Regions from separate parts of the Lysinibacillus sp. HST-98 genome, predicted to be linked through region 1. Evidence: riboswitches for the same ligand, from Rfam matches in the RefSeq annotation. Region 1 holds a riboswitch; the other holds the start of a gene.
What was found. Region 1 has a riboswitch for lysine ahead of JIN86_RS22425 (amino acid permease). Riboswitches for the same ligand answer to the same signal wherever they lie in the genome.

Region 1 (7,854 bases):
TACTAGAACATATTGATTATGCGACAAATCATGGGAAAATCCGTCCAACTATAACAGTGTTTGCTTCAGATAGAGTACGGATTTGGAATCATCAACTAATTCGTTATGCTGGCTATGAAACGGAGGCAGGCATTATTGGTGATTCGCAGTCCATTAAATTTACAAAAGTGTGTGAGTCGTTAGGATGGAAAGGTAAAGGAACTGATTTTGATGTACTACCACTCGTTATCCAGGTGGATAATCGTGCTCCTCAAATGTTTGTAATTCCTGAAGAAAATATAGTAGAGGTCTCAATCCGTCATCCAGAGTCAATCGATGTGGAGAAATTAGGAATGAAGTGGTATGCCGTACCTATTATTTCGAGTATGCGTTTTCAAATGGCTGGAATTGATTTTCAAGCAGCTCCATTTAACGGCTGGTATATGGGAACAGAGATTGGTGCACGAAATTTAGCAGATCATGATCGTTATAATATGTTACCTGCAATTGCAGAGATTTTTAATCTTGATACAACCAAACAAGCGTCTCTTTGGCGTGATCGTGCTTTAGTAGAACTTAATATTGCTGTTCTTCACTCATTTAAAGAAGAGGGTGTGAGCATTGTTGATCATCATACAGCAGCTCAGCAGTTTAAATTGTTTGAGGAGGCAGAAAAATCAACAGGAAGAGAAGTTACTGGCAACTGGACATGGTTAATCCCACCACTTTCCCCTGCCACAACTCACATATTCCATAAACCCTATGTAAATATATATCATACACCAAATTATTTTTATCAAAAACCATGCTATTAGTGTAAAGGAATTGTTTACTTTCAACAATTTTGATGAGAGAGGGCGCTTACTATGTTAAATCAGCAAATTCCCAATATCCCATGGAGACAATTGACGACACCTTATGGTAGAGGTACAGCCATTCCTAAGCTGATAGAACAGGAGCAATACACACAACTAGCTGAATTAATTGAACATCAAGGTACACTGTGGCAGGTGACACCATGGGTTTTGCTTGTCCTGCTAAAAAAGCTTACTAGTAAAAAATTAGAGGTTGTCTCCTTACAAGAGGTACAGTTATATTTAGCTGTGGCACATGCTATTACCAAGGATTATCTCGACCCAGTCAATACTGTTAAAAATATGCAGGAGCTATTAGACGTCAACTATTTGTGGATAGAAAATGAAGATAATGATGAGCAGGAGTGGGAGAAAGAAACGCCAAAGGGCTATGAGGAGCAAGCTTTTGTAGGCTATTACTTTTATAGTTATCTGCTTTTACAAGAGGCTGTTCCTATTTTTTCTACTATAACAGCTCGTAATAATGAAGCATCAGAATGCCTTGCTGAATTGCTAACATTACTCCGCAATCCGACAATTAAGTAATGTTTAAACACTATAGAAATAGAGCAGATGGAGGAATCTAATCCACCTGCTTTATTTAATGTTAATGCACATACTCATCCTTAGAGGCTCTCATTGAGCAAAAGAAGAGTAACATTGCTACAACGACAAAGAGCCATCCCGCAATATTCCAGCCACCAAATAAATCATGCAAGTAGCCAAAAAGAATAGGACCAATTGCGGCAAATAAATAACCCAAAGATTGTGCAAAGCCTGATAAATCTGCTGCTTCAAATGCAGTACGAGTACGGAGAGTGAAGAACATCATTGCTAGGGCGAATGAAGAACCACCTGCTAACCCTAGAAGAACCATCCACAGGACCCCAAGACTTGTCCATTCCATGACAACTCCAACAAAGCCTACTAAATAGAAGGATGTAAACATCAATACAAGTGGGCGTTGAGAAGTCATTTTACCTGCAATAATAGGGACTGCCAAAGCCATTGGTACTTGTGAGAATTGCATGATTGAAAACATCCAGCCAGCATTATCAGGCGCTAAACCTTGAGCAATATAAATCTCAGGTATCCACGCTGCTGTTGTATAGAATAATAAAGACTGTAAACCCATTGCCCCTGTGACAGCCCAAGTAACAGGTGATTTCCATAAAGGTGTACTGGTCTTTTTAGATGTAGTAACTGGTTCTGGGTAATTTGACTTTAGTTGAGGTATCCAAATTAAGATTGTAATTAGAACGAGTATGAGTGCAATGGAAAGCGCACCTTGCCAGCCTAACGATGAATTAGCTATCGGATAGCTAATACCAGCTCCAAGGCCAGCAGTAAAATTCATGGACATGGTGAAAAAGGCCATTAATAAACCCACATGATAGGGAAATTTCAATTTTAATAATCCTGGAATTAGTACATTTCCAAAAGAAATGGCTACGCCAATTAACACAGTACCCAATAGAAGTAATTCTGTCGTACCAAGTGAACGTAGGACAATTCCTAAGGCCAAGAGAAAAGTTGATAAAAATAATGTTAGCTCAAGCCCTAGTTTGCGTGCTACAACTGGTGCAAATGGAGATATAATAGCAAAAGCCAGCAATGGAATCGTTGTTAGAAAGCCTGCCAATACATTAGATATTCCAAGATCTTCACGGATAAAGGATATAATTGGACCAACAACAGTTAGTGGCATTCGTAATGTAGAGGCTATAAAGATAACGCCAAAGACTAAAAGTAAGGTTGTTCCTGTCCAGCTAATTTTTTTACTTGGATAACTAGTGGTATGATCATTTGTAGTCAAAATAAATCCCCCCTAATAATAACCATTCTAATTGAACTACTATAACACTTTATCACACTATTAAAAATAGTAGAAGATTCATAAAATACGGAACATTTCTTGCAGTATTGAAATGTCTATGGTCTTATGTTAGTATAATAAACATCATAAATTTAATAATTATATGCCTCATGTTTGTATTGAGGTAGAGGTCGCGATATTTATAAGTATGCTAATTGAAATGACAAGCATTGATGAGATTAGCTGAAAGGAAATATTGCCGAAGTGTGAGGGGACTTGAAAACCTCATGCTGGGGCTGTCTCCGAAAGGAACAGAACTGTCACGTTTGTACAACGTGTTGAGCTATCATGTAGGGAAAACTGAGGATTAACGTAGCCATCACAGTGTATATGTGATGGCATTTTTTTGCCTCATAAATAGGAAGGAAGCTATATCGTGAGTGAAATAAAAGTAAATCAGCTCGGACATAAAGCGCCGAAGCTGAAAAAAGAATTAAAAAGCCGTCATATTACAATGATTTCTTTAGGCGGTACAATTGGTACGGGGCTATTCTTAGCTAGTGGAGGTGCTATTGCTCAGGCAGGGCCTGGGGGAGCATTGCTTGCCTATGCTTTAATCGGTATTATGGTGTATTTTTTAATGACAAGCTTAGGGGAAATGGCTGCCTATATGCCATCATCAGGTTCATTTAGTACGTATGCAACCAAATTTGTAGATCCCGCTTTGGGCTTTGCATTAGGCTGGAACTACTGGTATAACTGGGCAATCACCATTGCTGCCGAAATTGCTGCTGTGTCATTAATTATGAAATATTGGTTCCCAGAAAGCTCATCAGCACTTTGGACAGTATTATTTATTGCTGTTGTATTGACGTTTAATTTACTATCCGTAAAAAGTTATGGTGAAAGTGAATATTGGTTTGCCATGATTAAAGTAGCAACGGTTATTGTTTTTATTATCATTAGCTTACTAATGATTTTTGGTATTTTAGGTGGGCAGGCTCCTGTAGGTTTTACTAATTTCTTTGTTAGTGATGGGCCATTCCATGGTGGCTTCCTTGCTACATTTGGTATTTTCCTAGCTGCAGGATTCTCATTCCAAGGGACAGAATTACTAGGAATTACAGCTGGTGAAACAGATAATCCTGGTAAAAATATTCCGAAGGCTGTTAAATCTGTATTTTGGCGTATTCTATTGTTTTATATTTTAGCGATTGGTGCAATCGGGATGTTGATTCCATTTACAGACGAACGTTTGTTATCAGAAGATATCGCAGTATCACCGTTTACACTAGTGTTTGACCGTCTAGGTATTGCCTTTGCTGCTTCTTTAATGAATGCCATTATTTTAACGGCTATGCTGTCAGCAGGAAATTCAGGACTATATGCATCTTCTCGTATGCTATGGCAATTAGCAGTGGATGGACATGCACCTAAATTTTTTGCAAAGCTAAGTCGTAGAGGTATTCCGATTTATGCACTTATGGCAACATTAGCTGTAGGCTGTTTAGCATTTTTGGCATCCTTCTTTGGCGATGGAGTGGTATATATCTGGCTATTAAATGCTTCTGGAATGTCTGGCTTTATTGCATGGCTAGGTATTGCGTTTAGTCATTATCGTTTCCGCCGAGCGTTTGATGCACAGGGCTTGGATCCAAAGTTATTACCTTATAAAGCCAAATTATATCCGTTTGGACCACTATTTGCTTTTACAGTTTGTATGATTGTAGTCATTGGACAAAATTACACAGCCTTTACAGGCGATAAGATTGATTGGTACGGTATGCTTGTTTCGTATATTGGGATTCCATTATTTTTAGCATTATGGTTGGGCTATAAAATAAAGCACAAAACAAAAATGCTTCCACTTAAAGATTGTGATTTAAAAGTTGAAGATTAAATAATAGGGCTGTTCTGTAAACCTAAGAGTGATGGTTTATGGGGCAGTTCTTTTTTCAACACTCATAAACAAAATCTCTCTAATCAAACATCATAAATATGGTAATGTAATATACATATGGAAATTGGGTTTGATAGGAGAGGTGCATGATAGTGCAAAAGCATATTTTACTTGTAGAAGACGATGAAGCCATTCGTGAAATGGTTGATAATTACTTAACGATGGAAGGTTTCAATGTCACAACAGCGACTAATGGCGAAGAGGCATTACATAATTGTTTGCAAAATACCTTTGATTTGGTCATTTTAGATATTATGATTCCTAAATTAAATGGATTGGAAGTATTAAAGATTATTAGAGAGCAGGCAGCACTTCCTATCATTATTATGTCTGCAAAAGACAGTGATGTTGATAAAGCGTTGGGCTTAGGATTAGGGGCAGATGATTATATCGCTAAACCCTTTTCTATGCTGGAATTTTCAGCACGTGTAAAGGCTGTTATCAGAAGAGCGACGAAATACTCTAGTCAAGCTGAACAAAAGCAAGAGGTCCTCGAAATTGATAATTTAAAGATAGATATCGTTAATTTCTCAATAGCAAAGAGTGGACAAGAGATAAAGCTGACATCAAAGGAATTTTCCATTTTAAAATTGTTTGTGACAAATCGTCAACGGGTTTTTACCAAAGAGCAAATTTATCAGATGATATGGAAAGATGCCTATTACGGAGATGAAAATATTATAAATGTACATATCAGAAGACTACGTGAAAAAATAGAAGATGATCCATCAAATCCTCAGTATATTAAAACTCTATGGGGAATCGGCTATAAGTTTGAGGGATAAAAATATGATGATATTTCTATTAATAATAATTGTATTGCTAATCGGAGTCCTAATTTTTCAATGGAAAGTCAAGAGGGAACAAGAACGCGCTATCCAATACATTCATAGTAAACTACACGTAATTGTAAATGAACAGACATATGAAAAGATTCTAGTAACAACTACAAATTCAGAAATTCAACAGTTACTTATTACACTGAATGCTTTGCTAGATCAGCATCAAAAAATCCAGGCTACGCATCGTAAAATGGAAAATTCCATGAAAAAGATGTTGGCCAATATTTCGCATGATCTTAAAACACCTTTAACCGTTGTACTTGGCTATATTGAAATGCTTCAACTTCAAAATGCGATGAGTGACGAAGAACGCCAACGATTACTTACAGGTGTACATGCTAAAACATTAGAAGTGTTAAAAATTATCCATACATTTTTTGACTTGGCAAAATTAGAGGCTGGGGACACAGATTATCCAATCACTAAAATCAATGTCAGTGAAATATGCCGTAAAAATATTTTGTCTTTTTACGATCTGGTTACTTCAATGGGATTAGATATTAATATTGATATTCCTACAAGCCCCATGTATGCCCTTGGTAATGAAGAAGCATTAAATAGGGTTCTAAACAATCTACTGTCTAATGCTATTGCGTATGGAGCAGATGGCAATGTAATTGGAATTACCGTAAGACATGAAGAAGCCAATATTGATATTGATGTGTGGGATTGTGGCAAGGGTATTGATGAATATCATATCGATAGCGTATTTGAAAGGATGTATACACTTGAGGATTCTCGAAATAAATCTTTTCAAGGCAGTGGTTTGGGACTAACGATTACAAAGCGGCTAGTAGAAATAATGAATGGCTCCATCCGGTTATCGAGTATTCCTAATGAAAAAACTACTTTTACCATTTCGCTAAAACGAATGATGTATTGAATCCAATTGTGCTTGTAAAGCTTTAAGGCTTTGCAGGCTTTTTTACTTAAGAAATTTGTAAGAATGCAGTAATAAAATAGAGAGTTTCATTTTTTATAATGAAGCTAGTCACAATTGAGGGAGAGAATTACATGACATACATTGTAAAAACAAATCAGCTTACGAAAGTTTATGATGGAAAAGAAGTTGTTTCAGCTGTCAATATGAACGTTAAGAAGGGGGAGATTTATGGATTTTTAGGTCCCAATGGTGCAGGTAAAACCACTGTTATGAAGATGCTAACTAATCTAACGAAGCCTACTAGTGGGGATGTAGAAATTTTAGGGGAGAAATTGACAGACAAATCCTATGAATTACTAAAAAGAATGGGAACAATTATTGAATATCCTATTTTCTATGAAAAATTAACGGCTAGTGAGACCCTGGAATTACATTGTGAATACATGGGTTATTATGATAAGAAAGAAATTGCACATGTTCTTAATTTAGTAAAGTTAACCAATACAGAGAATAAGCAGGTTAAAGATTTTTCTCTTGGGATGAAACAGAGATTAGGCATTGCAAGAGCCATCATTACAAAGCCAGAGTTACTTATATTAGATGAACCAATTAATGGATTGGACCCAGTTGGGATAAAGGAGTTAAGAGAGCTTTTCAAGATGCTTTGTAAGGAGTACGGCATAACTATTATTATCTCTAGTCATATTTTGGCTGAAATAGAACAATTGGTCGATACAATAGGTGTTATTAAGAATGGAAGGCTCATCACTGAGGTAGCAATGGATACTATTAATCGTGATCAGGTAAATTATACCGAAGTGATCGTAAGTGATGGGAAAAAGGCAGCGTTTATTATTGAAAGCGAATTAAACATTACTAATTTTAAGATGATGGATGATAACTCTATACGTATATACGACTCAACAGTATCCCAACAAAGCCTATCAAGAGCATTAATTGAACATGACGTGGAGATTGAAGAGATTAGTAAAAAAACAAGTTCATTAGAGGATTATTTCTTAAAGCTAATCAATGGAGGCGTTGTCCATGCTTAATTTAATGCGTTTAGAAATGAAGAAATTCCATTTAGGATCATATGTTAGAGGAGCTATCATTGCTAATTTAGTCATTCTCGGGTTTCTGTTTATGATTTTATTTATTTCTAAAGTAGAAGGAGATCCAGGGCTTGAAAATTACAAGGTTGCTTTAAGTGTCATTGATTCATTTGTAAGAGCAGTTTTTATTATTTTTGCTTCTACGTTAATAGCTAAGTTAATCATCGGAGAATATAAATTTAAAACCATTACTTTAGCCTTTATGTATCCGATAAGTAGAAGGAAATTGATGGTCGCAAAGCTTGCTATTGTCATGCTATTTACTTTCAGTATGATCATTATCTCCAATGCTCTTATTACAGCCATTTTTTGTGTCGTAAGCGATCGATATGAATTAATTCCAGATGTACTATCAAGTTCTTTAATTATTCAGCATATACCTTCTGTATTGATGAATGCGATAGC
Region 2 (7,854 bases), on a different contig from region 1:
TTGTTATGCAAGGCTTAGCAGAAATGGCCGTGCGTAATAAAGAAGCAAGAACCTTTAGAGATTTAGTGCAGTCCGTGTTAGGCAAATATCCTGCTTATTTCCTAGATTGGATCTACTGGAAAATGTGGGTTTTAAATATTGCAGCAGAGTCTGTCGTGGCTGCTATCTTTATTCAATATTGGCTACCAGAATATCCAATTTGGATACTGGCACTATCTGTTTCTGTGTTAGTAACAGCGATTAATTTATTATCCGTAAAAATCTTTGCAGAAACAGAATATTGGCTAGCATTAATCAAAATTACTGTTATTATTGTCTTTATCATTGCAGGACTTATTTTATTGCTTGTGACGTTTGGAAATCATAGTGCTGTTGGTTTTGCTAACTTAACGGAGCATGGTGGGTTCTTCCCAAATGGTTCAACCGGATTAATTGCTGCCATGCTTGTAGTGATCTACTCTTATGGTGGGACAGAAATCATTGGGATTACATTAGCTGAAACGAAAAATCCTGAAAAAGTAGTACCAAAAGCTGTTCGCAGTACATTAGTGCGTATTGTTACTTTTTATTTACTGCCGTTCTTTATTATCGTAAGCTTAATTCCTTGGAATGAAGTAAATGGGGTTCCTGAAAGCCCATTTGTCATGGTTTTTAAAATGGTTGGTATTCCAGGGGCAGACCATATTATGAACGCTGTTGTGTTACTTGCCATTATTTCATCAATGAATTCAGGACTGTATGGTTCATCACGCGTACTATATAACCAGGCTGTAGATGGACGTGTGCCTAAAATCTTTGCTTATTTATCGAAACGAAAAGTACCAGTATATGCTATTTTAATGTGTACTTTAGCGATGTATTTAGGGGTCATTTTATCTTTATATGCGGGAAGCAAAACATTTGATTTTCTAATGGGATCACTTGGTTATACTGTGTTATTTATTTGGTTAATTATTGCGATTGCACATTTAAAATCACGTAAAAAACAAGCAGAACACACAAGTGCCTATGAAGTTAAATGGTTCCCTTATACTACTTGGGTAGCTATACTGGCGTTAAGTGCGATTCTAATCGGGATTATTTTTACCACATCTATAATCGTGACAGGCATTACGTTAGCTATTTACCTTTTTATTACGTTAACCTATGTATTGAAAGGTCGTTATCAAGCCAACTAATGACTGTGTATTGATTGTTCGACAGAGATTTGCATAAAAAATACATTGTAGGCAGATTGTTCGCTCAAGTGAATTTATCCATGCTATACTACAATCATAGTAAGCTTAAGGAGGATTTCAAATGGCAATTGTACATGCAACAGATGCTACGTTCCAGGATGATATTAAAGAAGGGTTAGTACTAGTAGACTTTTGGGCTGCTTGGTGCGGACCATGTAAAATGATTGGGCCAGTTCTTGAAGAAATGGACGCAGCAGGTAGTGCGGCTAAAATTGTAAAAGTTGACGTTGACAATAATCAAGGTACTGCAGCTCAGTATCAAATTATGTCAATCCCATCTTTACTATTATTTAAAGATGGAGAATTAGTTGACAAAACAGTAGGCTTCCAACCAAAAGAAGCTTTAGAAGCATTTATCGCAAAACATGCGTAATGAATGAAGTTCACAAAGCCGAACCATCAATTGATGTGTTCGGCTTTTTTTCGTTATATAATAAAGAAAATAACTAACATTATTCTAATGAGGGGAATTTTTACTTAGGGGGGCAGGTAGGTAATGAACGATTTAATAAAGCGGAAACTGGATATTTTACCAGATCAACCTGGCTGCTATTTGATGAAGGATCGACAAGGGACTATCATTTATGTCGGTAAAGCAAAAGTTCTGAAAAACCGTGTACGATCATATTTTACTGGAACACATGAAGGGAAAACGCAAAGGCTTGTAGGTGAAATAGAAGATTTTGAGTATATTGTGACGTCATCAAATATTGAAGCACTTATTTTAGAGCTGAATCTCATCAAATTACATGATCCAAAATATAATGTCATGTTAACGGATGATAAGACCTATCCATATTTAAAAATTACGAATGAAAAACATCCTCGTCTGATTACGACAAGGAAGGTAAAAAAGGATAAGGCTAAATATTTTGGCCCTTATCCGAATGCCTATGCAGCAAGTGAAACGAAAAAGCTATTGGATCGATTGTATCCGCTGCGCAAATGTGTTCAATTACCTTCCAAGGCTTGCTTGTACTATCACATGGGTCAATGCTTAGCACCTTGTGTGAAGGAAATTGATGGTCAGGTTTATCAAGAAATGATTGAGGATATGACGAAGTTTTTAAATGGTGGTGTGGAGACAGTCAAAAAAGAGCTTGAAGTTAAAATGCTAGCAGCTGCAGAAAACCTAGAATTTGAACGAGCGAAGGAATTCCGAGACCAAATTGCCCATATTGATACGGTTATGCAGAAACAAAAAATAGTTTCAAGTGATACAACAAATCGAGATGTTTTTGGCTATGCTGTTGAAAAAGGATGGATGTGTGTTCAGGTTTTCTTTGTGCGCCAAGGAAAGCTGATTGAGCGTGATGTCTCAATTTTCCCGATCTATCAAGATGCAGAGGAAGAATTTTTAACATTTGTTGGGCGCTTTTATGAAAAGCCAGAGCATATTAAGCCAAAAGAAATTTTTATTCCACAAGCCATTGATGCAGCTATCTTAACAGAATTATTAGAAATTAAAGTGCTCACACCGAAAAGAGGTCAAAAGAAGGAATTGGTTGAATTAGCTACCAAAAATGCTGAAATTGCTGTGGCAGCTAAATTCCAGCTAATAGAGCGTCAGGAAGAACGTACGATTGGTGCTTGTGAGGCACTTGGTGAAGCAATGGGTATTAGTGCACCTTTACGAATTGAAGCTTTTGATAATAGTCATATGCATGGAACGGATGCAGTGTCTGCTATGGTTGTTTTCATTGATGGGAAGCCTGCGAAAAAGGAGTACCGAAAATATAAAACGCGTACAGCAGCCAAACATGATGATTACGGTGCAATGCAGGAGGTTATACGTCGTCGCTATATTCGTGTTTTAAAGGAAGGTCTACCATTACCAGATTTAGTCTTAATTGATGGTGGTAAGGGACAAATGGAAGTAGCCCGTGAAGTACTAGAAGATGAGCTTGGTCTTGTTATACCGATTGCTGGTTTAGCCAAAGATGATAAGCATAATACATCTCAGCTATTGTTTGGTGATCCACCAGAAGTGATTAGCTTAAAACGTACAAGTGATGGCTTTTATTTATTACAACGAATTCAAGACGAAGTCCATCGCTTTGCTATTACCTTCTTGCGTCAACAGCATGAGAAACATGCCATTCAATCTGTATTAGATCAAATTGAAGGGGTAGGACCAAAACGAAAGCAACAGCTGCTTAAACATTTCGGTTCAGTCAAAAAAATTCGAGAGGCGAGCGAGCTAGCATTACAGGAGGCTGGGATGCCCGCTAATTTAGCAAGCCAAATTTTTAGCTATTTTCAGCAACAATCATTGTCAAAGGAATAGGCATGTGCTATGGTTATAAATAACATTGTTTTCAATGTTATGGAGAGCCAACTGTGTGACTAGTTTGTTTACGCTAAGGCTTAATGAATTGAATACATTCACTTTAAAGTGATGATAGAGGTGCAAGATTCAAGAGTAACACGATGGAGGATGGACAAGTCCAGAGATATTGTGTGAAAGGGGAGCTTGCCGAAGTACAGTATTGTTGTTCCTATGTTGTACTGGTTTTGCATTTAAGAAATGTAAGACTGTCGATTCTAAACGTTTCGGAGAGCTATCACACATGCGCAAGTTACGATTATTGTACATGTTATAGGCAGCTTTCACGTTATGTGGAGGCTGCCTTTTAGTTTTCTAGAAACGGTTTTACCCCCCTGTAATTTGGTAAAATACATGAAATGGAAGGGAGAACGAAAGAAATGGCTAAAATCGTGATGAAGTTTGGGGGAGCTGCATTAGCTTCTACTGAACAAATCCAAGAGGCTGCTAGGAAAGCGATTGCTGAAAAGGACAAAGGATTGGATGTAGTAGTGGTCGTTGCAGCAATGGGACACACTGCGAAAGAGATGAAATTGATGGTACACCAACTAACTGACGATGTGTCGAAAAGAGAATTAGATGCAGTGTTGTCAACTGGCTCTCAATTATCAAGTGCTTTATTTGCCATCGCCTTGCAGGAAGCAGGCTATGAGGCGGTGTCTCTAACTGGATGGCAAGCTGGTATACATACGGATGGTATGTATCGGCATGCTCGTATCGACTATATAGATATTAATCGAATGGAAGAACACTTTGCACAGGGACAAATTGTGGTTATTGCTGGAGAACAAGGGATTGACGAAGAGCACAATATCACCATGCTTGGGAAAGGTGGAGCTGAAACAGCTGCTGTTGCACTTGCCATAGCATTGGAAGCGGAGAGAGTAGATATGTATACAAATGTGGATGGTGTTTATACAGCAGATCCACGGTATGTTACAAATGCCCAAAAGCTACAGGAAATTTCCTATGATGAAATGTTGGAGTTATCGAATTTAGGGTCTCATATCATACATCCTCGTGCGGTGGAGTTAGCGAAAAAATTTCAAATGCCTGTTATTATACGCTCCAGTTTAATAGAATCAGTAGGCACTTTATTGAAGGAGGAAGTGGAAATGGAAAAAAATTTAGTCGTTCGTGGTGTTGCATTTGAATCAGATATTATTCGTTTAACAGTAGGGTATGATGCTTTTTCGAATGCTTCATTAGCAGATATATTTACGGTGCTTGCAGAGAACCGTATTAATGTTGATATTATTGTCCAAGCCATTATTGATGGGTTGAAGCCAACTGTATCGTTTTCCATTTTAAAAGAGGAATTTGCGGAAGCATTACGTGTTTTAGAGGATAGTAAATTATCACTCGGATTTAGTTTTGCCGACTTCGAAATTGGACTAGCAAAAGTTTCTATTATTGGTTCAGGCATGGCTTCCAATCCAGGCGTTGCCGCTCGTATGTTTGATCGGTTACGTCGTGAAAATATCCCTGTAAAAATGGTTAGTACTTCTGAAATAAAACTGTCCGTTGTTGTACCACAGGATGATATGATCCAAGCAGCTAATGCTCTCCATGATGAATTTAATTTAGAGCAAGCACTTTACATATAATAATAGAAGAAACAGCATTTTATGTAATTGACCGAAATAAAAGGAAGAAAAAAGAAGGATTGTCATCCCATTCTTTAATGGGAGACAATCCTTTTTAATTATTCTGAGGGAATGGTATTCATAATACGTTCTTTAACGTCCCATTTGACTGTAAACATGACGTATTGTTGCTTTTCCCGTTTTTCACTATAGCATTCTGTCAGGTAGCCTTTAGCTAGTTGAATTTGCTCTGCTATAAATCCTGCTTCAAGTTTAAAGCTACGCTGCTTTATTTGCAGAATTTCAGGGTCATTTGTCAACTGGAAAATACGTCCATCTTTTGATTCCTTTATGAGTTCTAATGTACCCCAGCAGGCATCTGCGAAAAATGCGATAAGTTCATCTTGACTTTTACATGGGAACTTGCGAGCAAGCTCTTTACCTGCCCAATAAAGGACATCATCTTCATGTTTACCGAGTATAGAAGATAGAATATGATCACGAATGATCTCATAGCCAAATGATGAGATTGTAGGAGATGGAGTGTTTAACATTGTTATCCTTCTTTCTTAGAATTTTCTTAAAATTTAACGGTAATAAAGTAATGATAGATTTTTCGAGAAAAAACGACGCATCATGTACTAGATTAGTTCTTTAATAAGCTCTATGAAAAACTCCGAGTTGCCTTGACGCTCGTAGCTCTTGAGAGTACAATAAACATGTCATAATATTGTACCATGATGAAATACACAGTCAATGAAGTATCATTTACAAAATGATGACTTCTTTTGTTGTGCTATTTTAAGTACTAAGGGGGGTAACAGTCTTGTCGAAAGATCGAGAGTTTTTATGGCGTCGCTTACATTCTCTACTTGGGATCATTCCAGTAGGTCTGTTTTTAACGATGCACCTGTTCATTAACTTTACAGCAACAGGCGGGGCAGAAAGTTACAATGATGCTACCGCAGTAATGGAAAAGATTCCATTCCTTATCCTAGTTGAATGGATTGTCATCTATATTCCATTAATGTTCCACGCATTCTATGGTGTCTACATTGCATTCACTGCTACACCAAACACAGGACGTTTCAGCACATACCGTAACTGGATGTTCTCTTTACAACGTTTTACGGGTGTATTCTTAGTGATATTCATTGCATGGCATATTTTCCAAACTCGTATTCAAAAAGCACTTGGCACACACGTTGATTACGACATGATGGCGAATATTGTTGCTAATCCATTCATGCTTGGATTCTACATTGTTGGTATTTTATCAGCAACTTTCCACTTATCTAACGGTTTATGGGCATTCCTAGTAAGCTGGGGTATTACACAATCTCCTCAGTCTCAAAAGATCGCTACTTACGTAACAAACATTCTTTTCGTAATTCTAAGTGTAGTTGGTGTGGCTGCTATTTTAGCTTTTGTATAATTCCATAGAAGCTACGATAGAGCACATGCAATCATTGCAATTTTTTAAGAGGAGTGAGAAATAATCATGGCGAAAAGCAAAATAATTGTTGTCGGCGGTGGTCTTGCCGGTCTGATGGCAACGATTAAAGCAGCTGAAGTTGGTACTGAAGTTGATTTATTCTCATTAGTTCCTGTAAAACGCTCACACTCTGTTTGTGCGCAAGGCGGAATTAATGGTGCGGTAAATACTAAAGGTGAAGGGGATTCTCCATGGATCCACTTTGATGATACAGTATATGGTGGGGACTTCCTAGCGAACCAACCACCAGTTAAAGGTATGTGTGATGCAGCACCTGGCATTATCCACTTAATGGACCGTATGGGTGTTATGTTCAACCGTACACCAGAAGGGCTTTTAGATTTCCGTCGTTTTGGTGGTACTTTAATGCACCGTACAGCTTTCTCTGGTGCAACAACTGGTCAACAATTACTATATGCGCTAGATGAGCAAGTTCGTTCTCATGAAGTAGCTGGTTTAGTAAATAAATATGAACACTGGGAATTCCTTGGTGTTATTATCGATGAAGACGGCGTTTGTCGTGGTATCGTAGCGCAAGATATGCGTACAGAAGAAATTAAATCATTCCGTGCAGACGCTGTTATTATGGCGACTGGTGGCCCTGGTATTATCTTCGGTAAAACAACAAACTCTGTTATTAACACAGGTTCTGCTGCTTCTATCGTTTATCAACAAGGTGCTTCATATGCGAATGGTGAATTCATTCAAATTCACCCAACAGCGATTCCTGGAGATGACAAAAACCGTCTAATGTCAGAATCAGCTCGTGGTGAAGGTGGTCGTATTTGGACTTATAAAGACGGTAAACCTTGGTACTTCTTAGAAGAGAAATACCCAGCTTATGGTAACTTAGTACCACGTGATATTGCGACACGTGAAATTTTCGACGTTTGTGTAAACCAAAAACTTGGTATCAATGGCGAAAACATGGTATACCTAGATCTTTCACATAAAGATCCACATGAATTGGACGTTAAACTTGGTGGTATCATCGAAATCTACGAAAAATTCGTAGGGGATGACCCACGTAAATTACCAATGAAAATTTTCCCAGCAGTTCACTATTCAATGGGTGGATTATGGGTTGACTACAATCAAATGACTGAAATTCCTGGTCTATTTGCAGCAGGTGAATGTGATTACTCTCAACATGGTGCAAACCGTCTTGGTGCAAACTCATTATTATCTGCTATCTACGGTGGTATGGTT

Region 2: another riboswitch for lysine. It lies ahead of JIN86_RS04310 (aspartate kinase); the one in region 1 lies ahead of JIN86_RS22425 (amino acid permease).

The regions. Positions count from the first base shown of each region.
Region 1 is NZ_JAENHX010000015.1:2,795-10,648, forward strand. Features, by position in the region: gene JIN86_RS22410 (nitric oxide synthase oxygenase) at 1-794, shown strand, start outside; gene JIN86_RS22415 (hypothetical protein) at 846-1,379, shown strand; gene JIN86_RS22420 (CynX/NimT family MFS transporter) at 1,441-2,649, opposite strand; lysine riboswitch at 2,827-3,003, shown strand; gene JIN86_RS22425 (amino acid permease) at 3,086-4,549, shown strand; gene JIN86_RS22430 (response regulator transcription factor) at 4,702-5,394, shown strand; gene JIN86_RS22435 (sensor histidine kinase) at 5,399-6,334, shown strand; gene JIN86_RS22440 (ABC transporter ATP-binding protein) at 6,466-7,389, shown strand; gene JIN86_RS22445 (ABC transporter permease) at 7,382-7,854, shown strand, end outside.
Region 2 is NZ_JAENHX010000001.1:852,827-860,680, reverse strand. Features, by position in the region: gene JIN86_RS04325 (amino acid permease) at 1-1,178, shown strand, start outside; gene trxA (thioredoxin) at 1,300-1,611, shown strand; gene uvrC (excinuclease ABC subunit UvrC) at 1,735-3,525, shown strand; lysine riboswitch at 3,633-3,810, shown strand; gene JIN86_RS04310 (aspartate kinase) at 3,945-5,171, shown strand; gene JIN86_RS04305 (YslB family protein) at 5,270-5,704, opposite strand; gene JIN86_RS04300 (succinate dehydrogenase cytochrome b558 subunit) at 5,977-6,585, shown strand; gene sdhA (succinate dehydrogenase flavoprotein subunit) at 6,652-7,854, shown strand, end outside.